DNA from 2 places in the Flintibacter porci genome. Region 1 is predicted to be linked to the other one. Evidence: predicted binding sites of a transcription regulator. Region 1 holds the regulator's gene; the other holds the start of a gene.
What was found. Region 1 encodes HrcA, which represses chaperone genes, less so after heat shock. Its sites were predicted from a motif close to TGTTAGCACTCNNNNNNNNNGAGTGCTAACA; they were not measured.
Positions count from the first base shown of each region.

Region 1 (11,394 bases):
GTGGACCACCTGGAGGGCGGCACGGTGGACGGCTGCAACGACCACCGCATCGCCATGATGGCCGCCGTGGCCGCTGTAGCCTGCAAAGAGCCGGTGACTATTTTGGGTGCGGAGTGCGTGAAAAAATCTTACCCCCGGTTCTGGGAGGACTACACTGCGTTGGGAGGAGAAATACATGGCCTCATATCTGGGTGAACATATCCACGTGTCCGTCTTTGGACAGTCTCACTCCCCGGCCATCGGGGTCGTGGTGGACGGCCTGCCCGCCGGGGAGCGGGTGGACATGGAGGAGTTGGGGCGGTTTTTAAAGCGCCGGGCTCCGGGACAAAACGCCACCTCCACCCCCCGCAAGGAGGCCGACCTGCCCCAGTTTCTCAGCGGCTTGGTGGACGATGTGACCTGCGGTGCTCCGCTGGCCGCCCTCATTGAAAACACCAACACCCGCTCCCAGGACTATGCCCAGCTCCGGGACAAGCCCCGTCCCGGCCACGCCGACTTTACCGCCCAGGTGAAGTACGGCGGCTTCCAGGACGTGGCGGGGGGAGGCCACTTTTCCGGCCGCCTCACCGCGCCTTTGTGCATTGCGGGCGGCATCTGCCTGCAGATCTTAAAACGCCGGGGCATTGAGGTGGCTGCCCACATCGCCTCCATCGCCGCAGAGGCCGACCGGCCCTTCGACCCTATGGGGGAGAGCGTGGAGACGCTGGACGCTCTGAAGCGGGCTCCCTTCCCGGTTCTGGATGAGAAGGCGGGGGAGCGGATGCGCAAGGCCATCCTCCAGGCCAAGGAGGAGGGCGACTCGGTGGGCGGCATTGTGGAGTGCCTAGTCACCGGAGCACCCGCCGGGCTGGGAGAGCCCATGTTCGGCGGCATGGAGAACCGTCTGGCCGCCGCCCTGTTCGGTATCCCTGCGGTGAAGGGCGTGGAGTTTGGCGCGGGCTTCGGCGTGGCTACCATGCGGGGCTCGGAGAACAACGACCCCTTTACCGTGAAGGACGGGAAGCTGGTCACCGAGACTAACCACGCCGGAGGCATTTTGGGGGGTATTACCAACGGCATGCCCCTGGTGTTCCGTCTGGCGGTGAAGCCCACCCCGTCCATTGCCAAACAGCAGCAGACGGTGAGCCTGTCGAAAAAGCAGGTGGAGGAGCTGGTGGTCACCGGCCGCCACGACCCCTGCATCGTTCCCCGGGCGGTTCCCGTAGTAGAGGCGGTCACCGCGCTCGTCCTCACCGACCTACTTTTCTCGTGAGAAAAGTAGGCAAAAGAGCTTTGTGCGAAACTTCGTTTCGCTTCTGAGAAGCAAGAGGTTTCGGAGGGAGGGATAGTGTGAAAGGGAACCGTCAGGGTGCCCTTTCACGTGCAATCACTACAAATTTGAATTGGAAAAGCCAATTCAAATTTGCCGCGTGAGGCGAAACTGCGGTTTTGACTCACGCGCGCAAAAGAGCTTGGTGCGAAACTTTGTTTCGCCACCTTATTCAGTCATAGAATATTGCACCCATAGGTAAGGAGTGATTGAAGATGGAAGAACTGAAGGATCTGAGAGAGAGAATTGACGCCATCGACCAGCAGATGGTGGACCTGTTCAAGCAGCGTATGGAGGTCTCCAAAGAGGTGGCCGCCTATAAGCAGGCAAACGGCCTGCCTACCCTGGACGCGGGCCGGGAGCGCGCCCTGCTGAGCAAGGTGGGCGAGCAGGCGGGGGAGGAGCTGGCCGACTACACCCAGTCGGTGTACCGCACCATCCTGGCCGCCGGACGCTCCTACCAGAACGCTTGCTCCGGTGTGACCTCCAAGGTGTATGAGACCATTCGCAAGGCCCTGGACACCACCCCCGACCTGTTCCCCCAGCGGGCTACCGTGGCCTGCCAGGGCGTGGAGGGCGCCTACTCCCAGATTGCCTGCGACAGCATCTTCAAGGCTCCTGCCATCCTCTACTTCAATACCTTTGAGCACGTCTTTAAGGCGGTGGAGAGCGGCATGTGCCAGTACGGCGTGCTGCCCATCGAGAACAGCACCGCCGGTTCCGTCAACGCCATCTACGACCTGATGACCAAGCACAACTTCTCCATCGTTCGCTCCGCCCGCCTGAAGGTGAGCCACAACCTGCTCTGTAAGCACGGGGTGAAAAAGGAGGACATCAAGGAGATCTTCTCCCACCAGCAGGCCATCAGCCAGTGCGCCGGCTACCTGTCCACCCTGAAGGGCGTGAAGGTCACCGTGGTGGAGAATACCGCTCTGGCCGCCCAGATGGTAGCCCAGTCGGAGCGCCGGGACGTGGCCGCCCTGTCCTCCCGCTTCTGCGGCGAGCTCTATGGGCTCAATCTCCTGGAGCAGAACGTCCAGGACCAGGACAACAACTACACTCGCTTCATCTGCATCTCCAAGAATTCCGAGATCTATCCCGGGGCCGACCGCACCTCTCTGATGATGACCCTGCCCCACAAGCCTGGCGCCCTTTACAATGTACTGTCCAAGTTCTACGCCCTGGGCATCAACCTGCGTAAGCTGGAGAGCCGTCCTCTCCCTGACCGGGAGTTCGAGTTCATGTTCTACTTCGACCTGGAGTGCTCCGTGTATGCCCCCGAGATGGAGCGGATCTTCCGGGACCTGGAGGAGGAGAGCGAGCACTTCCGCTATCTGGGCACCTACAACGAGGTGATCTGCTGATGGACTGCGGGCTCATCGGCCGCAAGCTGGGCCACAGCTTTTCCCCAAAAATCCACAGCCTGCTGGGGAACTACCCCTACCGGCTCATCCCTCTGGAGCCGGAGGAGGTGGGGGACTTCCTGCAAAAGGGGGAGTTCCACGGCTTGAACGTTACCATCCCCTATAAAAAGACGGTGATGGAGTACTGTGCCGAGCTCACCCCGGCCGCCCGTCGCATCGGCAGCGTGAACACCATTCTTCGCCGCTCCGACGGTACCTTGCTGGGGGACAACACCGACTACGACGGCTTTCTGTACCTGTTAAAGTCCGCCGGTGCCCAGGTGGAGGGCCGGAAAGCCCTGGTGCTGGGCAGCGGCGGAGCCTCCCTTACGGTGCGCTCGGTACTCTCCGAGCTGGGGGCAAGGGAGGTCGTTACCATCTCCCGTTCCGGGGAGAATAACTATCAGAATCTGGACCGCCACGCCGATGCCCAGATCATCGTCAACGCCACGCCGGTGGGGATGTACCCAAACAACGGAGTTTCCCCTGTGGATTTGGACCAGTTCCCCCAGTGTGAGGGTGTCTTTGATCTCATTTACAACCCGTCTAAAACCCAGCTGCTCCTCCAGGCACAGCACCGGGGGCTCATCTGGGGCAACGGCCTGGGGATGCTGGTGGCTCAGGCCAAAGCGGCCTCCGAGCGGTTCCAGGGCAAAAAGCTGCCCGACGAACTGGTGGCCAACATTACTGCCAAGCTGGAGCGGGAGACGAAAAACATCCTCCTCATCGGCATGCCCGGCTGCGGCAAGACCACGGTGGGCAAAGCATTGGCCCAGCGGCTGGGCCGCCCTCTGGCCGATGTGGACGAGAAGATAATAGAAGAGGCGGGCTGCTCCATCCCCCACATCTTTGCCAGCGAAGGGGAGGAGGGGTTCCGGGTCCGGGAACACCGGGCTCTGGCTCAGATCGCCAAGGAGTCCGGCCAGGTCATCTCCGCCGGAGGAGGCATCGTGACCCGGCCGGAGAACCGGGACAGAATGGAGGAGAACTCCGTGGTGGTCTGGCTGCGCCGGGACCTGGATAAGCTGCCCACTGACGGCCGGCCTGTCTCCCAAAGCGTGCCCCGGGAGGAGCTCTACCGCCGCCGGGCGCCCCTCTATGAGGCTATGGCCCAGGTGACGGTGGACAACAACGGCACGGTGGAGGACACCGTGGACGAGATCATCAGGAGGGTGATGGGATGAAAATTCTGGTCATCAACGGCCCCAACCTCAACATGCTGGGCATTCGGGAGCCGGACATCTATGGCAAGCAGGACTTTGCCGCCCTGGAGGCCTTTATCCGCCAGGCGGCAGACGAGTGCGGTGCTCAGGTGGAGCTCTTCCAGTCCAACCATGAGGGGGCCATTGTGGATAAAATCCAGTGGGCCTACGGGAAGATGGACGGCATCGTTATTAACCCCGCCGCCTATACCCACACCAGCGTGGCCATTTTGGACGCCCTGAAGGCGGTGGGCCTGCCCGCCGTGGAGGTCCACCTGTCCGATGTGAATGCCCGGGAGGAATTCCGGCACATCTCCTATGCAGGGATGGCCTGTGAGAAGTCCTTTATCGGCATGGGCTTTGAAGGGTACCGGGCCGCCATTCAATATCTGACTGGGAAACAACGGTAAGTCAAATTAGCAGTATCCCGGCATTTCTGCAAAGAAATGCCGGGCTTTTTTTGTTTAAAATAAATTCATAAAGTACCTATTGACAATCTTGCAGGTGGGTGGTACATTATCTTTAGCACTCAGGGAGAATGAGTGCTAAAACATAGAATGAGAAATGGAGGCGAGAGTATGGAGCTGACCAATCGAAAAAAGCGAATCCTGCGGGCCATTGTTGAGATCTATATCTCCACCGCGGAACCGGTAGGTTCCAAGGCCGTGGCAGAGCAGGCCGGACTGGACATCTCCACCGCCACCATACGAAATGAGATGGCCGACCTCACCGAACTGGGCTATCTGGAGCAGCCCCACACCTCGGCCGGACGGATTCCGTCCCCCATGGGCTACCGGCTCTACGTCAACGAGCTCATGGGTGAGCACCAGCTGACCATGCAGGAGACCCAGCGCATCAACGACGCGCTGAACCTGAAAATGGAGGAGCTGGACCGGGTCATCGACCGGGCGGGCAAGGTGCTCTCCCAGATCAGCGACTACCCCGTCTTTACCATGGCCCAGCCCAAGCAGCGGGTGACGGTGAAGCGGTACGACCTGCTGATGGTAGAGGAAAACGCCTTTATCGCTGTGGTGATGACCGACAACTCGGTGGTGCGCAACAAGCTCATCCACCTGTCCGATGAGCTCTCCGACACCCAGCTGCAGTTGCTGTCCACCGTTTTGAACAGCTCCTTTGTAGGTCTGACCGTGGAGGAAATGGAACAGGCTCTGGACAAGATGGAGACCCGTTCCGCACCCGGGGCATTCAACCTGATCTCCATGGTAGTGCAGTACGCCATCGAGGTGCTTCAGGAGCAGCGCAGCCAGACCATTCACACTTCGGGGATCACCCATCTGCTGGAACACCCTGAGTACCGCAGTCTGGACAAGGCCAAGCCTCTGATGACCTACCTGGCGGAAAACCAGGAGGGGTCCAAGCTGCCGGTATCCATGGAGAACGGCCAGAATATGAATATTCTCATCGGGCCGGAAAACGTCAGCGAGGCGCTGAAGGATACCAGCGTGGTCATGGCCAGCTATGACATTGGAGATAATATGCGGGGCGTCATCGGGGTGGTAGGACCCACCCGGATGGACTACGCCAAGGTGACCGCCCGCTTGTCCTATTTCGCCGACAGCCTGACCCGGATGTTCGGCAAGGGGGAACTTCCCCCCGGCGACGGGAACGACCAGGAATAGGAGGAACATTAGTTCATGAGCAAGAAAGAAAATAAGGCGGAGCAGACCGCTCCGGAGCAGCAGGAGCCGGTGGAGCAGCAGGCTGAGGTTCAGACCGAACCCCAGGCCGAGCAGACCCAGCCCCAGGGCGAGGCTCAGAGCGAGAGCGCCGATCCCCTCCTCACTGAGCTGGAGTCCCTGAAGGATCAGGTGGCCCAGCAGGAGGACAAATACCTGCGCCTGGCCGCCGAATACGACAACTACCGCCGCCGTACCGCCAAGGAGAAGGACTCCATCTGGAACGACGCCAAAGCGGATGCGGCTGTGGCCTTCCTGCCGGTGTACGACAATCTGGAACGGGCACTCAAGCAGGAGACCGCCGACGAGGCCTTTAAGAAGGGCGTGGAGATGACCATGACCCAGCTCAAGACCGTGCTGGAAAAGCTGGGCATCACCGAGATCCCCGCTCTGGGAGAGACCTTCGATCCCAACCTGCACAATGCCGTGATGCATGTGGAGGATGAGAACTTCGGCGAGAACACCGTCTGCGACGTGTTCCAGGCCGGCTTCCAGCTGGGCGACAAGGTCATCCGGTTTGCCATGGTAAAGGTGGCTAACTGATACGAAGCGCGGAGGATAGACGCGCAGGGGAGCTTGGAGCGCAGCGAGGGCGAGCGCAGGGCCGCAGGGCGGCCCGGAGACCAGCCCGAGACGGAGCGAAAGCGACCCGGCCGCGCGTCCAATCCGCAGCGTGACAATATAAACCTTATAAAATTTGTAAACAACAATCTTTTCATATATTAGGAGGAAACACATTATGTCCAAGATCATTGGTATTGACTTAGGTACGACTAACAGCTGCGTGGCGGTTATGGAGGGCGGCGACGCCGTCGTTATCCCCAACGCCGAAGGCAACCGCACCACTCCCTCTGTGGTGGCTTTTTCCAAGGACGGCGAGCGTATGGTGGGCCAGGTGGCCAAGCGCCAGGCTATCACCAACCCCGACCGCACCGTTATCTCCATCAAGCGTGAGATGGGCACCGACTACAAGGTGGACATCGACGGCAAGAAGTACACTCCCCAGGAGATCAGCGCCATGATCCTTCAGAAGCTGAAGGCTGACGCCGAGGCCTATCTGGGCCAGACCGTCTCCGAGGCCGTCATCACCGTCCCCGCTTACTTCACCGATGCTCAGCGTCAGGCCACCAAGGACGCCGGCAAGATCGCCGGCCTGGAGGTCAAGCGTATCATCAACGAGCCCACCGCTGCCGCTCTGGCCTACGGTGTGGATAAGGAGACCGCTCAGAAGGTCATGGTGTACGACCTGGGCGGCGGCACCTTCGACGTGTCCATCCTGGACATCGACGACGGCGTCATCGAGGTTCTGGCCACCGCCGGTAACAACCGTCTGGGCGGCGATGACTTCGATAAGTGCGTGATGGACTGGATGGCTGCTGAGTTCAAGAAGGCCGAGGGCATCGACCTGACCGGCGACAAGGTTGCCATGCAGCGCCTGAAGGAGGCCGCTGAGAAGGCTAAGATCGAGCTGTCCGGCGTCACCTCCACCAACATCAACCTGCCCTATATCACCGCCGACGCCACCGGCCCCAAGCACCTGGATCTGACTCTGAGCCGTGCCAAGTTTGACCAGCTCACCGCTCACCTGGTAGAGGCCACTGCCGGTCCTGTGCGCCAGGCCATGGGCGATGCCGGTCTGAGCGGCAACGACATCTCCAAGGTCCTGATGGTGGGCGGCTCCAGCCGTATCCCCGCGGTTCAGGAGATGGTCAAGAAGCTCACCGGTAAGGAAGGCTTCAAGGGCATCAACCCCGACGAGTGCGTGGCTCTGGGCGCGGCCCTGCAGGGCGGCGTGTTCACCGGCGACGTGAAGGACCTGCTGCTGCTGGACGTCACCCCCCTGTCCCTGGGCATTGAGACCATGGGCGGCGTGATGACCAAGCTCATTGAGCGCAACACCACCATCCCCGTGAAGAAGAGCCAGACCTTCACCACCGCCGCGGACAACCAGACCTCCGTTGAGGTCCACGTGCTCCAGGGCGAGCGTGAGATGGCTCAGTACAACAAGACTTTGGGCCGCTTCAATCTGGACGGAATCGCTCCCGCCCGCCGCGGCGTGCCTCAGATCGAGGTTACCTTCGACATCGACGCCAACGGCATTGTGAACGTGTCCGCCAAGGACCTGGGCACCGGCAAGGAGCAGCACATCACCATCACCTCCTCCACCAACATGTCCAAGGACGACATCGATAAGGCTGTGCGTGAGGCTGAGCAGTTTGCCGCCGAGGACAAGAAGCAGCGCGAGGCTGCCGATACCCGCAACCAGGCCGACCAGATGGTCTTCCAGACCGAGAAGGCCCTGGAGGAGATGGGCGGCAAGATGGACGCCGGCGACCGCTCCAACATCGAGAGCGATCTGGGCAAGCTGAAGGAGACCCTGAAGGGCTCCGACACCGAGGCCATCAAGAACGCCACCGAGGAGCTGCAGAAGGCTTTCTACGCCGTCAGCGAGAAGCTCTACCAGCAGCAGGGCGGCCAGGCTGGTCCCGGCCCTGACATGGGCGGCGCCAACTTCGGCGGCGGCCAGGCCGGCGGCAGCAACGGCGGCGATGACGTAGTGGACGCGGATTACACCGTGGTGGATGACGACAAAAAATAATTCCCATATGTAACGGCCGCGTAGGCGGGGCTATGCCCCGCCTGCGCGCCCTTGTGTCTGCATCCAATTAGAGAGGAAACGAAGGATCACACCGTTTTTCTCAGAAACAGAGGTGAACCATATGCCAGAACAGAAACGAGATTATTACGAGGTGCTGGGCGTAAGCAAAGGCGCCTCCGACGATGAGATTAAAAAGGCCTACCGGAAGCTGGCTAAAAAATATCACCCCGACATGAACCCCGGCGACAAGGAGGCAGAGGCCAAGTTCAAGGAAGTGAACGAGGCTTACAGCGTCCTGTCCGACGAGCAGAAGCGTGCCCGGTATGACCAGTTTGGCCATGCGGGAGTAGACCCCAACTATGGCGCAGGCGGTCCCGGCGGCGGCTTCGGCGGCTTTGACATGGGGGATATTGACCTGGGCGATATCTTCGGCTCCTTCTTTGGCGGCGGTGGGTTCGGCGGCTTTGGCGGCGGCGGAGCCCGGCGTAACGGTCCCCAGAAGGGGGAGAGCCTGCGGGCCAACCTGACCATTACCTTTGAAGAGGCCGCCTTCGGCTGCGAGAAGGAGATCAACCTCAACCGCACCGAGGAGTGCGACGAATGCCACGGCTCCGGCTGCCAGCCGGGCACCACTGCCGAGACCTGTCCCGACTGCCGGGGCACCGGCGTGGTCCGGGTGCAGCAGCGTACCGGCGGCTTCGCCTTCTCCAGCACCGCGGCCTGTACCCGCTGCCGGGGCACCGGAAAAATTATCCACAGTCCCTGTAAGAGCTGTGGGGGCAGCGGCAGCGTGAAGAAGAGCAAGCGCATCACCGTTACCATCCCCGCTGGCATTGACGACGGCCAGGCCGTCTCCCTGCGGGGCCAGGGCAACGCGGGCAAAAACGGCGGCCCCGCCGGCGACCTCATTGTGGGCGTGCGGGTCAAGCCCCATCCTCAGTTCCGCCGCGACGGCACCACCGTGCTCTATGAGCAGCCGGTGACCTTCTTCCAGGCGGCCATGGGCGCCGAGCTGGAGATCCCCACCATTGACGGCAAGGTGAAGTACACCCTGCCCGCCGGAACCCAGACCGGCACCACCTTCCGCTTGCGGGGCAAGGGTATCCCCGAGCTGCGGGGCCGGGGCCGGGGTGACCAGTATGTCACCATCCGGGTCCAGGTGCCCACCTCCATGAACGCCGAGCAGAAGGAGGCCCTGCGGGCCTTTGCTCAGGCCATGGGGGAGAATGTGCCGGAAGAGAGCGGCCTGAAGGGATTTTTTGATAAGCACAAGAAGAAAAAATAAGGTCTGGCCATCGACCGGACATTTGAAAGCGCCTTTCTCCAGACGGGTGTGGACCGCGGGGAGGGCGCTTTTTTGTAATTATGAACATTTTTTTAACACAATGCAAACAATGAGGGGAAATTCTTGACGGGACAGGCGTTCGTTTCGTACAATACTCTCTAGCCAAGATGACGTATTCCATGCTCAGACCAAAACCAGAGAAGCCGGAGATCTGGCTTTTCTTTGTGTACTGCTGTTGTGGGTGCAGATCCATTTACATAAAAAGGAGCCAACGTATGAAGAATCTGCCCATGATCTTATGTGCCGGGGCGCTGCTGCTGACCTTGGGAGGCTGTCACGCGCAGTCCGGTGTGCAGAGCGTCCAGAGCGCCGACGGGAACCAATCCAGCAGCCTGGACAGCTCGGTAAATCAGCACCAGGGCCAGGATGCCCAGGTGGATACCGCGCAGTCCCAGCCGGAAGAGAAGTCCAGCCAGGGAGAAGAGGCACAGATGGTGACGCTCTATATTGGTATGGACGACCAATTTCAGCAGTACCAGGAGCCCTACGAGGGTACGCTGAATGAACAGGGCATGGTCCCGGCGGAGGGCGTAGTGGCCGAGATGGCCCAGCTCACCGGCTGGAACCTGGACCTAGCAGGGGGGATCACCACCGGGAAAGGCGGGATCACTGTCAGCTTTGGGGAGACCTGTGCCCTCTTCTCCGGACCGCCTCAGGAGCAGAAGGAGGAGTTCCACGTCTATGACAGCTACCAGCTGGACCAGACCATTCTGGACAGCGTGAAGAAGACCCTGCAGAACTGGGCGGTAGTCCCGGGTCAGGGCGATCCGGACAGCGTGGACGTCTACTACTGCGGGCCGGACGGGAAGGATCTGGTGCTCATCAACTCCGGATGGACCATCTCCTCCACCCAGCCCTATGAGCAGTTTCCACAGGGGAATTAAATCATGTGCAAAAAAACGCGGCGTGCTTTTATAAAAGGCACGCCGCGTGTGATGTTTATAGGAACTTACAGGGAGAAGGTCAACCCGCAGGTAAGGGGTACCAAAGCGTCCCCCAGTTCCTCCCGGAGCAGAGCCAGGGCGGTCTCACCGGTACAGTGGCCGGTGTATACCCGCCGTACTCCCTGCTCTTTCAGTGCCCGGGCAACTTGGCCGGGGTACTCAGGGGGACAGTTGAGGCCGGAGAGGGTGCTGGTGCTGAACATGTGCAGGCCGCCCACCACCGTGGTGACCTGCCGGTTCAGGGCCTCCTGTACCCCCTGGACGATGTTGACGATGCCCCCGTGGGAGCAGGAGTTAAAGACCACCAGGCCGTCCTCCCCCTCCAGCACCAGGGAGTGCTCATGGACGAAGTCGTCCTGGACAAACTGGTCGGGACCCAGCTTGCGCAGCAGATTGGTTTCCCGGCTGGCGAAGGGACCACCGTGGACGGTCTCAGGTACCAGCCACATACCGGGAACAGGCTGGCGCACCCCCTCTCCGCAGTCAAAGCGGTCCGGGTGGCCCTCCCAGATGTCCCGGTGGATACCGATGAAGCGGGGAGAGCCAGTGGAGGTGGAGAAGTAGGGACCGCCGGCCTGAGGCCGTGCGTACACCTTGCAGGTGGGATTTTCCTCCAAAAAGTAGCGCAGACCGTCTGCATGGTCGAAGTGGCCGTGGGAGAGGACGGCCAGGTCCACCTGCTTGAGGTCTACCCCCAGAGCCTGGGCATTTTGGGCGAAGGCCTGGGAACAGCCGGCGTCCAGCAGGATGTTATGCTCCCGGTACTGGATATACAGGGACAGGCCGTGCTCCGGGGTGAGCCCGCTGTCTTGCGGGGCAGTGTTTTCTACCAAGACGGTTACCTTCATGGGGATGCGCTCCTTTCATTCAATGGTCTGGGGACGGGTGAGATCGT
Region 1 covers NZ_JBHEVB010000001.1:113,400-124,793, reverse strand. Annotated here, with positions in the region: gene ACEVJL_RS00555 (3-phosphoshikimate 1-carboxyvinyltransferase) at 1-195, shown strand, start outside; gene aroC (chorismate synthase) at 176-1,252, shown strand; gene pheA (prephenate dehydratase) at 1,525-2,673, shown strand; gene ACEVJL_RS00540 (shikimate kinase) at 2,673-3,896, shown strand; gene aroQ (type II 3-dehydroquinate dehydratase) at 3,893-4,324, shown strand; gene hrcA (heat-inducible transcriptional repressor HrcA) at 4,493-5,554, shown strand; gene grpE (nucleotide exchange factor GrpE) at 5,570-6,154, shown strand; gene dnaK (molecular chaperone DnaK) at 6,351-8,210, shown strand; gene dnaJ (molecular chaperone DnaJ) at 8,332-9,495, shown strand; gene ACEVJL_RS00510 (hypothetical protein) at 9,771-10,439, shown strand; gene ACEVJL_RS00505 (MBL fold metallo-hydrolase) at 10,505-11,347, opposite strand; gene ACEVJL_RS00500 (MATE family efflux transporter) at 11,363-11,394, opposite strand, start outside.

Region 2 (11,394 bases), on a different contig from region 1:
GCCGCTCTGCTGGCGCGGATGAAAGCTCTGGGCCTCCAGGCCTATATCCAGCCCATTTTTATTGAAGAGGACATGGGCATCATTACCCAGCGGGTGGGGGAGAAGCGCGCCCGGGAGTGCTACAACTGGCGCTCCATGCTGGAGCTGGGACTGGCCGTGAGCGGTGGCTCCGACTGCCCGGTGGAACCCTTTGACGTGCTGGACAACCTCCGCGCCGCCGTCACCCGCCAGGACCGTGCGGGGAAGCGCACCTACCTGCCGGAGCAGGCCCTGTCTCTGGAGGAGGGACTGAGCCTGTTTACCTCCCGGGCGGCCTGGGCGAGCCGGGACGAGGAGGTTCGTGGGCGGCTGATGCCCGGGATGCAGGGGGATCTGGTGATTCTGGATGGAGATTTGTTTGCGGTTTCTCCCCAGGAGCTGCCGAAAGTTCCTGTTTTTGAGACGGTTTTGGCGGGAAAGACTGTTTTTGCGAAGAAAATATAAAATCTTATGAGAGAGGGTTCCGCCCTGCGGGGCAGGGTAGCAGACGGATGTTACTTTGCCCGCGGCGGCAAAGTAACCAATGGCCCAGGCCACCCTCTCTTGCCCCTCCGGGGCAATTCACCTTGAACGCCTCCGGGGGACGGTTCCGGTGAGCGCCTACGCGCAGCGGGCGCTCACAGTCACCTTGTCCCTACCCCCTCTGGCCCTTCGGGCCATCTCCCCCTGACAGGGGGAGTCGGCCCCCGGACCCCCTGTTACGGGAGCGTGTCCCTTTGGGTTTTTCGTATCTTCCGGCGGTCTAAGTTTTGACCGTGCCCCCCTCTACTCCCGGGCCTTAGGCCCTTTTGCCATCAAAATATGTGAAGGGTTGCTTCTATCATACACCGCCTGGTGCCTGCCTACCTGTTTGGTGCGGCCGTCATCGATTGCCCGGCTGCCACGGTTCTGCCAGAGTAGGCGGTGTCCGTACAGCGCGAACACCTTAAATTTCCGTCTGGTAGGGCCTAAGGCCCGGGGCAAGAAGAATGCAAGGTCTTGTATTCGGAGCCGCCGGACGCAAATGCCAAATCCTCAGGAGGGCGTCCCCCGTAAACGGGGGTCCAGGGGGCGACGCCTATGAACACCGGCGCAAGCCAGGTGTTCATCGAAGGAAGCCCCCTGGTGCCTTTTTGGTTCCTTTTTGGGCAAGCAAAAAGGAACAAGGGTTCCCCCAAACAAAAAACCGTAGCCGGTTTACTCCGACTGCGGTTTTGCTTCTAAAAAGAATGATTACAGCCCATTTACCACAAAATTAGGCCGCTTGCCCTCCTGGATAAGCTTCACATTGTTCCACATATTGTTATGCGCCCGGCGGAAGGAACCGCCGGTGTTGCCGCCCAGGTGGGGGGAGTAGATCGCCCGGTCGGCGATCTCCGCGGGCAGATCCACCAAGGGGTGGTCAGCGGGGGTGGGCTCGGGAGCCAGGGTGTCCATAGCGATGCCGCCGATGCGCCCATCGATCAGGCCCTGGCGCACCGCCAGATTGTCCACCAGGTCGCCCCGGGCGGTGTTCACCAGAATGATACCCGGCTTCATCTTGGCGACCAAGTCGGCGTTCACCATGTTCCGGGTCTGGTCGTTAACGGCGCAGTGGAGGGAGAGGATGTCGCAGGTGGCAGCCAACTCCTCCAGGGGCAGGTATTCCACCCAGAAATCGGCCTCCACCTCGGGGGAACGGCGGTGGAGACTGTAATAGTACATCTTGCAGCCAAAGGGCTTGAGCCGCCGGGCGGTGGCCTGAGCGATGTCGCCGAAGCCTACCAGGCCCACGGTCTGCTCTCCCAGCTCCGGGCTGCCCGAGGCCATGACCGCCTCTTTCATCTTCACCTGGAGGCCGGCCTTCACCGCATTGTGGCCGGTGATGCCGTGGCGCAGGGCCATGAGCATGAGCATGACGGTGTGTTCGGCCACGGAGTCGGCGTTGCAGCCCTTGTTGTTGCACACGAAGATCCCCTTTTCCCGGGCCGCCTCCAGGTCAATGCGGTTGAAGGCCACGCCCTCCGACTGGATGAGCTTCAGGTTAGGCAGCAGGTCGATGATCTCCCGGCCCACGTCCACAATGGGGTCGTCAAAGAGCACCTGGGCGTCCGGGTTTTCCGCCGCCGCCTGGCGGGGCGACTGGTCCAGAGTGCAGAATACCAGCTCTGCTCCCAGCTGGGCGGCAAAGTCGGGCCTTGGGGCCGTACACAAGGATCTTCAATGGGGTTCCTCCTTTTATATTTATACATGGGAATCCGCCCACAGGGCGGTTTTCTTCTGTTTCATTATATCAGCCTCCACTTTTTGGGGCAAGGCCGTCTCTCCAAAATTAGCACTCTCATATCTAGAGTGCTAGAATTTACAATTTAGACACAATGTTTGCAAGAACTGTTCATAATTGGGCACTATACTAAAGTCAAAGTTCAGAAGGGCCCGGGAGCAAATACAAACCGCTCCCCATTGGGCCGAAAGGAGTTTTGATTATGTATAGCATGATTCCCTTTGGACGTATGAGCAACAGCTTCAACGACCTGTTTGATGAATTTGAGCGTTCCATGTTCCCCGCCAGCCAGCGCCAGCTGCCCGCCTTCCGCACCGACATCCAGGACAAGGGCGACCACTACCTGCTGGAGGCTGATCTGCCCGGCTTTAATAAGGGCGACATCGACCTGCACCTGCAGGACGGCGTTCTCACCATCACCGCCAAGCACCAGGAGACCTCCGAAAAGAAGGAGGAGGGCAAGTACCTGTGCCGGGAGCGCCGCTGCGGCAGCTACCAGCGCTCCTTTGACGTCTCCGGCATCCAGGAGGAAAACATCACCGCCGCCTATGATAACGGCGTGCTGAAGCTGACCCTGCCCAAGCAGGGCGAGGTGATCCCCCAGAGCCGGAAGATCGCCATCGAGTAACAGCGACTCTCTGAAAGGGCGGGTAAATTACCCGCCCTTTTTTCAAACTTTCTCTTGCATTTTTCAAAAACTTGGTCTATCATTCACTTAGCACTTAGTTTATAAGAGTGCTAATTTTCCAAAACATCAAACCCCATGAAAAGGAGGGTTTCTTACTATGAATATGAATCAGTTTACCCAGAAGTCTCTGGCCGCCATCCAGGGGGCTCAGGACATCGCCCAGGCCCACGGCAACCAGCAGATCGAGCAGGAGCACCTGCTGTTGGCTCTGGTCAGCGACGAGCAGGGCTTTATTCCCCAGCTGCTCACCGCCATGGGCATGACGGTGCCCAGCTTCCAGGCTGCCGCCGCCGACCTGGTGAACAAGCTGCCCAAGGTGTCCGGCGGCAGCCGGGAGGCCGACAAGGTGTACGTGGCCCAGGATGTGGACCGCGCCCTCACCGCCGCCCAGGAGCAGGCCTCCGCCATGAAGGACGAGTATATCTCCGTGGAGCATCTGCTCCTCGGTCTGATGGAGCGGCCTAACTCCAATTTGAAGGAGCTGTTCTGCACTTATAACGTGACGAAAGAGAAGGTCATGCAGGCCCTAGCCAGCGTCCGCGGCAACCAGCGTGTCACCTCCGACAACCCGGAGGAGACCTATGATGCCCTGAAAAAGTACGGCACCGACCTGGTGGACCGTGCTCGCCAGAACAAGCTGGACCCCGTCATCGGCCGGGACGACGAAATCCGTAACGTCATCCGGATTTTGAGCCGGAAGAGCAAAAATAACCCCGTCCTCATCGGCGAGCCCGGCGTCGGCAAGACCGCCATCGCCGAGGGCCTGGCCCAGCGGATCGTCAAGGGCGATGTGCCCGCCAGCCTGAAGGACAAGACCATCTTCTCCCTGGATATGGGCTCCCTCATTGCAGGCGCCAAATACCGGGGCGAATTTGAGGAGCGGCTGAAGGCCGTTTTGAACGAGGTCAAAAAGAGCGAGGGCCGCATCATCCTCTTCATCGACGAGCTGCACACCATTGTGGGTGCCGGCAAGACCGAGGGCTCCATGGACGCAGGCAACCTGCTCAAGCCCATGCTGGCCCGCGGCGAGCTGCACTGCATCGGCGCCACCACCCTCAACGAGTACCGCCAGTATATTGAGAAGGACGCCGCTCTGGAGCGCCGGTTCCAGCCTGTTATGGTCAATGAGCCCTCCGTGGAGGACGCCATTGCCATTCTCCGTGGCCTGAAAGAGCGCTACGAGGTCTACCACGGCGTGAAGATCACCGACGGCGCCATCATCGCCGCCGCAACCCTCTCGAACCGTTATATCACCGACCGGTTCCTCCCCGATAAGGCCATCGACCTGGTGGATGAGGCCTGCGCCATGATCCGCACCGAGATGGACTCCATGCCCACCGAGCTGGATATCATCCAGCGCAAGATCATCCAGCATGAGATTGAGGAGGCCGCTCTGAAAAAGGAGACCGACAAGATCTCCCAGGAGCACCTGGCAGAGATCCAGAAGGAACTCTCCGACATGCGGGAGGAGTTCAACGCCAAGAAGGCCCAGTGGGACAACGAGAAGAACGCCATCGGCAAGGTCCAGAAGCTCCGCGAGGAGTTGGAGGCCGCCAACGCCCAGTTGGAGAAGGCCCAGCGGGAGTACGACCTCAATAAGGCCGCCGAGCTCCAGTACGGCAAGATCCCCGAGCTGAAAAAGGCCCTGGAGGCGGAGGAGCAGATCGCCAACGAGGGCAAGCAGCGCTCTCTGCTGCGGGACAAGGTCACCGAGGAGGAGATCGCCCGCATCATCGAGCGTTGGACCGGCATTCCCGTGGCCCGTCTGATGGAGGGCGAGCGGGAGAAGCTGCTCCACCTGGAGGACATCCTCCACCAGCGTGTGGTGGGCCAAGACGAGGCGGTGCGCCTTGTCAGCGAGGCCATTTTGAGAAGCCGCTCCGGCATCGCCGACCCCAACAAGCCCATCGGCTCCTTCCTGTTCCTGGGTCCCACCGGTGTCGGCAAGACCGAGCTGGCCAAGACTCTGGCCGAGGCTCTGTTCGACAGCGAAAAGAATCTGGTTCGTATCGATATGTCCGAGTACATGGAGAAGTTCTCCGTCTCTCGTCTGATCGGCGCCCCTCCGGGATATGTGGGCTACGAGGAGGGCGGCCAGCTCACCGAGGCGGTACGGCGTAAGCCTTACAGCGTCATCCTCTTTGATGAGGTGGAGAAGGCCCACCCCGATGTGTTCAACATCCTGCTGCAGGTGCTGGACGATGGCCGCATCACCGACAGCCAGGGCCGTACCGTGGACTTTAAGAACACCATTATCATTCTGACCTCTAACCTGGGCAGCCAGTTCCTGCTGGACGGCATCGATGAGAACGGTGAGATCTCCCAGGAGGCTCGGGATCAGGTCAACGAGCTCCTGAAGCGCTCCTTCCGGCCTGAGTTCCTCAACCGTCTGGATGAGATCGTCTTCTACAAGCCTCTGACCAAAGACAATGTCACCCACATCATCGACCTGTTGGTGGCCGACATCAACCGCCGCCTCAGCGACAAGCAGCTCACGGTGGAGCTCACCCCCGCTGCCAAGGACTTCATCATCGACAGTGCCTACGATCCTATCTACGGCGCCCGTCCTCTGCGCCGGTACCTCCAGCACACCGTGGAGACCCTCATCAGCCGGAAGATCATTGCCGATCAGGTGGAGAGCGGTCAGCGCCTGACCGTGGACTACCGGGACGGCGAGCTGGTCGTGGATGGCCGGGAAGTTCTCTCCGGCGAAGTAATCGACCTGTAACCTACTTTTTTCGAGAAAAAAGTAGGCAAAAAAGCTTCCTGCGAAACTTCGTTTCGCCTCTGCGCCCGTAATAAAATGGAAGGTAGGAGTGACGTTTTCCGTCGCTCCTACCTTTTTTGTATTGATTCGGCTCCGCCCTGCGGGGCGGGTTCCTTTCTGTACGCGCAGAAAGGAACTAAAGACGCGCTGGGGGTTGATTCCGGTGAGCGCCTTCGCGCAGCGGGCGCTCACAGTCATCTGCCCCCCAGACCCCCGGTTACGGGGGACACACTCCTGATTTCTTGGCAGTGATCTTCCGGCGGGCAAAGACAAGTTCTGTGATACCACTTGCCTCGGCCCACTGGGGCCTACAAAGCAAAAATTTAGGAGATGTGCAGTTGAGATGACATCGCCTACTCTGGCAAAGCCAGGGTAGTTGGTCCATCCGACCACGCACGCACCAAACAAGTAGGCAGGGGGTAGGCGGTGTTGGATAGAACTACCGGAACGGCAAATTTCAAAGCGGTAGGCCCCAGTGGGCCGAGAGTAGAAAGGCGCACGGTCAAAGCTTAGGCCGCCGGAACGAATTGACCAGCCGAAGGGACACACTCTCGTAAACGGGGGACCGGGGGAAAGCCGCCTATGAGCGCCCGCTACGCGTAGGCGCTCATCGAAGGCGTCCCCCGGCGATTCTTTCGTGCCTTTCTGATCGCTCAGAAAGGCACATTTTCCCTTTATAGATTATGTTTCTTCCAAGAAAAGCAGGGCGGCTACCGTGCCGTCGCTGACGGCAGTAGTCAGCTGCCGCACATCTTTAGTCCGGCAATCTCCAGCGGCATACACCCCGGGCCGGCTGGTGCGGCAGTCGGAAGAGCGGATATACCCCGCCTCGTCCAGCTCCACCAGGTCGGCAAAGAGCTGGTTTTGAGGCTGCCGCCCCACCGCCACAAACAGGTTGTCCACCGCCAGAGCGGTGGTCTCTCCGGTGATCTTGTTCTTTACCTGGATGCCGGTGAGCTGTCCGTCTGCCTGGTCCAGGGCCTCCACCGTGCTGTCCATAAGGCACCGAATATTGGGGCAGGCGAGAACCTGATCCACCAGCCGCTGAGCGCCCCGGAACTGGTCCCGGCGGTGGATGAGGGTCACCTGAGGACACAGCTGGGCCAAAAACAGGGCGTCCTGGAGGGCGGTGTCGCCGCCGCCCACTACGGCCACGGGCCTGCCCTTACAGAAGGGTCCGTCGCACACGGCGCAGTAGGAGATGCCCTGACCTACCAAATCCTCCTCACCGGGAAGACCCAGGGGACGGTGGCGCACACCGGTGGCAAGAATCAGCCCCTTGCAGGTATGGCTGCCGCAGTCGGTGTCCACCTGGAAACCATCCTCCAGAGGCGTCACGGCGGTGACGCTCTCATACTCCAGCTGAGCGCCCAGATCCTGGGCCTGCTGGGCCAGGGTGTCACCCAGCTCGCTGCCCGCCACCCGGGGCAGACCGGGATAGTTTTCCACAAGGGGGGAGAAGTTGATCTGTCCGCCGGGGGTGCTCTCCTCCAGCACCAGCACGCTGCGCCCCGCCCGGGCCAGGTACAGCCCGGCGGTGAGTCCGGCCGGGCCGCCTCCCACCACAATTACATCGGTCATCACGGCACCTCATTTCCTTCCGTTTTTCTCTATTCTACTTTACTTTCCACAAAAAGGCCAGATAATGTGGAAAACTTTTAAATATAGGCTAACAAGAAAAAAGGTAGGAGCGACGCAGAACGTCACTCCTACCTGAAATCTTACTTACGGGCGCAGAGGCAAAGCGAAGCTTTGCAGAAAGCTTTTTTGCCAACTTTTTTCACGAAAAAAGTTGGGCGCAGCGGGGGCAGAGGGTGGGATGGTTAGCGTCGGAGCCCACCTTGACGTGGTGCTTCCAGCAGCGCTCGCACTTCTCGCCCTTGGCCTCAGAGACCTGAACGGCCAGGGCCTCGCCCACGGTGACATGGACCTGGGAAACGATGAACAGGTCAGCCAAATACTCCTCGTCCATCTCGGCCAGGAAGGCGTCCTCGGCAGGAACAGTCAGCTCCACGGCGGCCTCCAGGCTCTTGCCGATCTTCTTCTCGTTCCGGGCGCTCTCCAGCACGCCGTTGACGGCGGTACGCACGTCGATGATCTTGTCCCACTTGGCCATCTCGTCCTCGCTGAGGGCATAGTCGGCGAAGGGCTTGTTCATCTCATTGAGCACCACGTTGCGGGCATCCTGGTCGGCGCAGTGAGGCATAGCCTGCCAGATCTCGTCGCAGGTGAAGGCCAGGATGGGGGCAAACAGCTTGGTGATGGTATCCAGGATGAGCCACAGAGCGGTCTGGGCAGAGCGGCGCTTCAGGCCGTCCTTCTCCTCGCAGTAGAGGCGGTCCTTGATGATGTCCAGATAGAAGGAGGACAGCTCCACCACGCAGAAGTCGTTGATGGCGTGGGACACCACATGGAACTCGTAGTTATCATAGGCGGCGAAGCACTTCTGGGTCAGCTCATTGAGCTTGGTCACCGCCCACTTGTCCAGCTCCAGCATCTCCTCGGGCTTGACCAGGTTCTCAGGATCAAAGCCGTTGAGGTTGCCCAGGCAGTACCGGGCGGTGTTGCGGAACTTCAGGTAGTTCTGGGAGAGCTGCTTGAAGATGTTATCGGAGCAGCGCACATCCACATGGTAGTCAGCGCTGCCGGCCCACAGACGCAGCAGGTCGGCGCCGTACTTCTTGAAGATATCAGCAGGGTCCACGCCGTTGCCCAGAGACTTGTGCATGGCACGGCCCTCGCCGTCCACGGTCCAGCCGTGGGTCAGGCACTCCTTGAAGGGCGCACCCTTGCCCAGAGCGCCCACGGCGGTGAGCATGGAGGACTGGAACCAGCCGCGGTACTGATCGAGACCCTCCAGGTACATGGTGGCAGGCCAGAAGCCCTGGTCCTTCTGCATGGAAGCAAAGTGGGTGGAACCGGAGTCGAACCAGCCGTCCAGGGTGTCCTCCTCCTTGGTGAAGCCGCCCTTGGAGCCGCAGTGGGGGCAGGCAAAGTCGGCAGGCAGAATTTCGGAAGCCTCCATCTCATACCAGGCATTGGAGCCCTTCTCGCCGAAGAGCTTGGAAACGGCGGCAATGGTCTCGTCGGTGCAGATGGGCTTGCCGCAGTCCTTGCAGTAGAACACGGGGATGGGCAGACCCCAGCGGCGCTGACGGCTGATGCACCAGTCGGCGCGCTCCCGGATCATGGACTTCATGCGGTCAATGCCCCAGCCGGGTACCCAGCGCACGTCATCACAGGCGGCGCAGGCCTCGTCCTTGAAGGCATCCACGGAGCAGAACCACTGGGGAGTGGCGCGGAAGATGATGGGCTTCTTGCAGCGCCAGCAGTGGGGGTAGGAGTGGACGATCTCCTCGCTGGCGAAGAGAGCGCCGCTCTCCTTCATGTCAGCCAGGATGACGGGATTGGACTCCTCGGTCTTCATGCCGGCGTACTTGCCGGCGTAGTCAGTGTGACGGCCGCGGTCGTCCACGGGCACCACCATCTCCATGCCGTAGCGGCGGCAGGTCTGATAGTCGTCGGCGCCGAAGCCGGGAGCGGTGTGGACGCAGCCGGTACCGGAGTCCATGGTGACGTAGTCGGCCAGCAGCAGGCGGGAGGTCTTATCCAGGAAGGGGTGCTGGGCCAGCATGTTCTCGAAGAAGGAGCCGGGGTGAGTCTCGGCGATCTCCCAGGACTCGAAGCCGCCCACCTTCATGACCTTCTCCACCAGGGCCTCGGCCATGATATAGGTCTCACCGTTGGGAGCCTTCACCAGGGCGTAGCTCTCGTCGGGGTGGAGGGCGATGGCCAGGTTGCCGGGCAGGGTCCAGATGGTGGTGGTCCAGATCACGAAGTAGAGCTTGCTGTGGTCATAGGCGGCCAGCTTGCCCTGGTCGTCCTTCATCTGGAACTTCACGTACACGGTGGTACAGGGATCGTCCTGGTACTCGATCTCGGCCTCGGCCAGGGCGGTCTCGTCGTTGGGGCACCAGTAAACGGGCTTGAGGCCCTTGTAGATATAGCCCTTCTTGTACATCTCCCCAAACACCTTGACCTCCTCAGCCTCAAAGCCGGGGTCCATGGTCTTGTAGGGGTGCTCCCAGTCGGCCAGCACGCCGATGCGCTTGAAGCCCTCCATCTGGATGTCGATATACTTCTGGGCATAGTTGTGGCAGGCGGTGCGGAACTCGGGGACGCTCATCTGCTTGCGGTTGAGCTTCTGCTCCTTGATGATGGCGCTCTCGATGGGCATGCCGTGGTTATCCCAGCCGGGGATATAGGGGGTGTAGTAGCCCCGCATGGCGTACATACGGGTGATGAAGTCCTTCAGGGACTTGTTCAGGGCGTGGCCCATATGCAGGTTGCCGTTGGAGAACGGAGGGCCGTCGTGGAGGGAGAAGAGAGGCTTGCCCTCGTTCTTCTTCAGCATCTCGTTGTACAGGTCCATATCGTTCCAGCGCTGGAGCATGTCGGGCTCCCGCTTGGGCAGACCGGCCCGCATGGGGAAGTCGGTCTGGGGGAGATTGATGGTCTTATTGTAGTCCATGTCTCGTGTTCCTCCATTTATTGATACTCAAAGATTACGGTTTTACAAGCCGCGCAGAGATAAGCAGGATATTCCACAAGGTCAAAGAGGGTATCCGGGGGCGGGGTGGGTTTGAGCCGTACCCTGCCCTTGCGGGGAAAGGGAAATTGCCCGCGCTCAGGGGCCCACTCCAGCTGGCAGATTTTCCCCGGAATCATCCATCCAGATGACATTTCGTTTCCACATTTGGGGCAGTTCATCAAAGCCACTCCTCTCAGAAAACAAAAAAACCCTTGTCTCAACAAAGAGACAAAGGCAATATCCTCTGCGGTACCACTCTTCTTGCCGGACAAACACGTCCGGCCACTCAAGTTCTGCCCGGTAACGGGGGCGTCCGGAGAGGCCTACTTAAGTTCAGCCCTCTGCTCCAAGGTGATGTTCCCCGGCTCCTCCCGTCCGCCTTGCACCTAAATGGCGGCTCTCTGTGCGTCTCAGAGGCGGGTACTTTTCCTTTTCCACGCGGTTTTCCTTATTTGCCAGAATATCTTATCTGTTTTTTGAGTCGCTGTCAAGGGGAAGGGGTTCTTTTTTTCAATCGGGAGACGGGGGTGTGACTTTCTGAACGATCAGAAAGTCACCAAAGAATCGCCGGGGCCGCCTTCGATGAGCGCCTTCGCCCAGCGGGCGCTCATAGGCGGCTTGCCCCGGACCCCAATTACGGGGGACGCCCTCCTGGAAGATTGGCACTTGCGTCCGGCGGCTCCGAACACAAGACCTTGCGTTCTTCTTGCCTCGGCCCACTGGGGCCTACAAGGCAAAAATTTAGGAGACATGGGGTTGAAATGACACCGCCTAGTCTGGCAAAGCTGTGGTAGCTGGGCAGTATACACGATCACCGCCGCACCAAACAGGTAGGGACGCACCAGGCGGTGTACGATAGAGGGCAAAAGCTTGCAAATTTTGATGGCAATAGGCCCCAGTGGGCCGAGTGGAGAGAGGAAATCGGTCAACATTTTGCCCGCCGGAGATAACCAAAAGGCCAAAGTTGCCCTCTCCCGTAAACAGGGGTCTGGGGAAAAGGCGACTTGGAGCGCCCGCTGTGCGAAGGCGCTCCTCGGAGCCGTTCCCCAGCGGCGGTTTGGTTCCTT
Region 2 covers NZ_JBHEVB010000008.1:34,307-45,700, forward strand. Annotated here, with positions in the region: gene ACEVJL_RS10165 (amidohydrolase) at 1-483, shown strand, start outside; gene ACEVJL_RS10170 (2-hydroxyacid dehydrogenase) at 1,252-2,211, opposite strand; gene ACEVJL_RS10175 (Hsp20/alpha crystallin family protein) at 2,484-2,909, shown strand; gene clpB (ATP-dependent chaperone ClpB) at 3,067-5,697, shown strand; gene ACEVJL_RS10185 (NAD(P)/FAD-dependent oxidoreductase) at 6,418-7,317, opposite strand; gene ileS (isoleucine--tRNA ligase) at 7,517-10,267, opposite strand; gene ACEVJL_RS10195 (PF20097 family protein) at 10,285-10,506, opposite strand; T-box leader at 10,549-10,773, opposite strand.
Region 2: ACEVJL_RS10175 (Hsp20/alpha crystallin family protein) is a predicted target of HrcA. The motif match lies at 2,328-2,358, and genes of this name have one in related genera.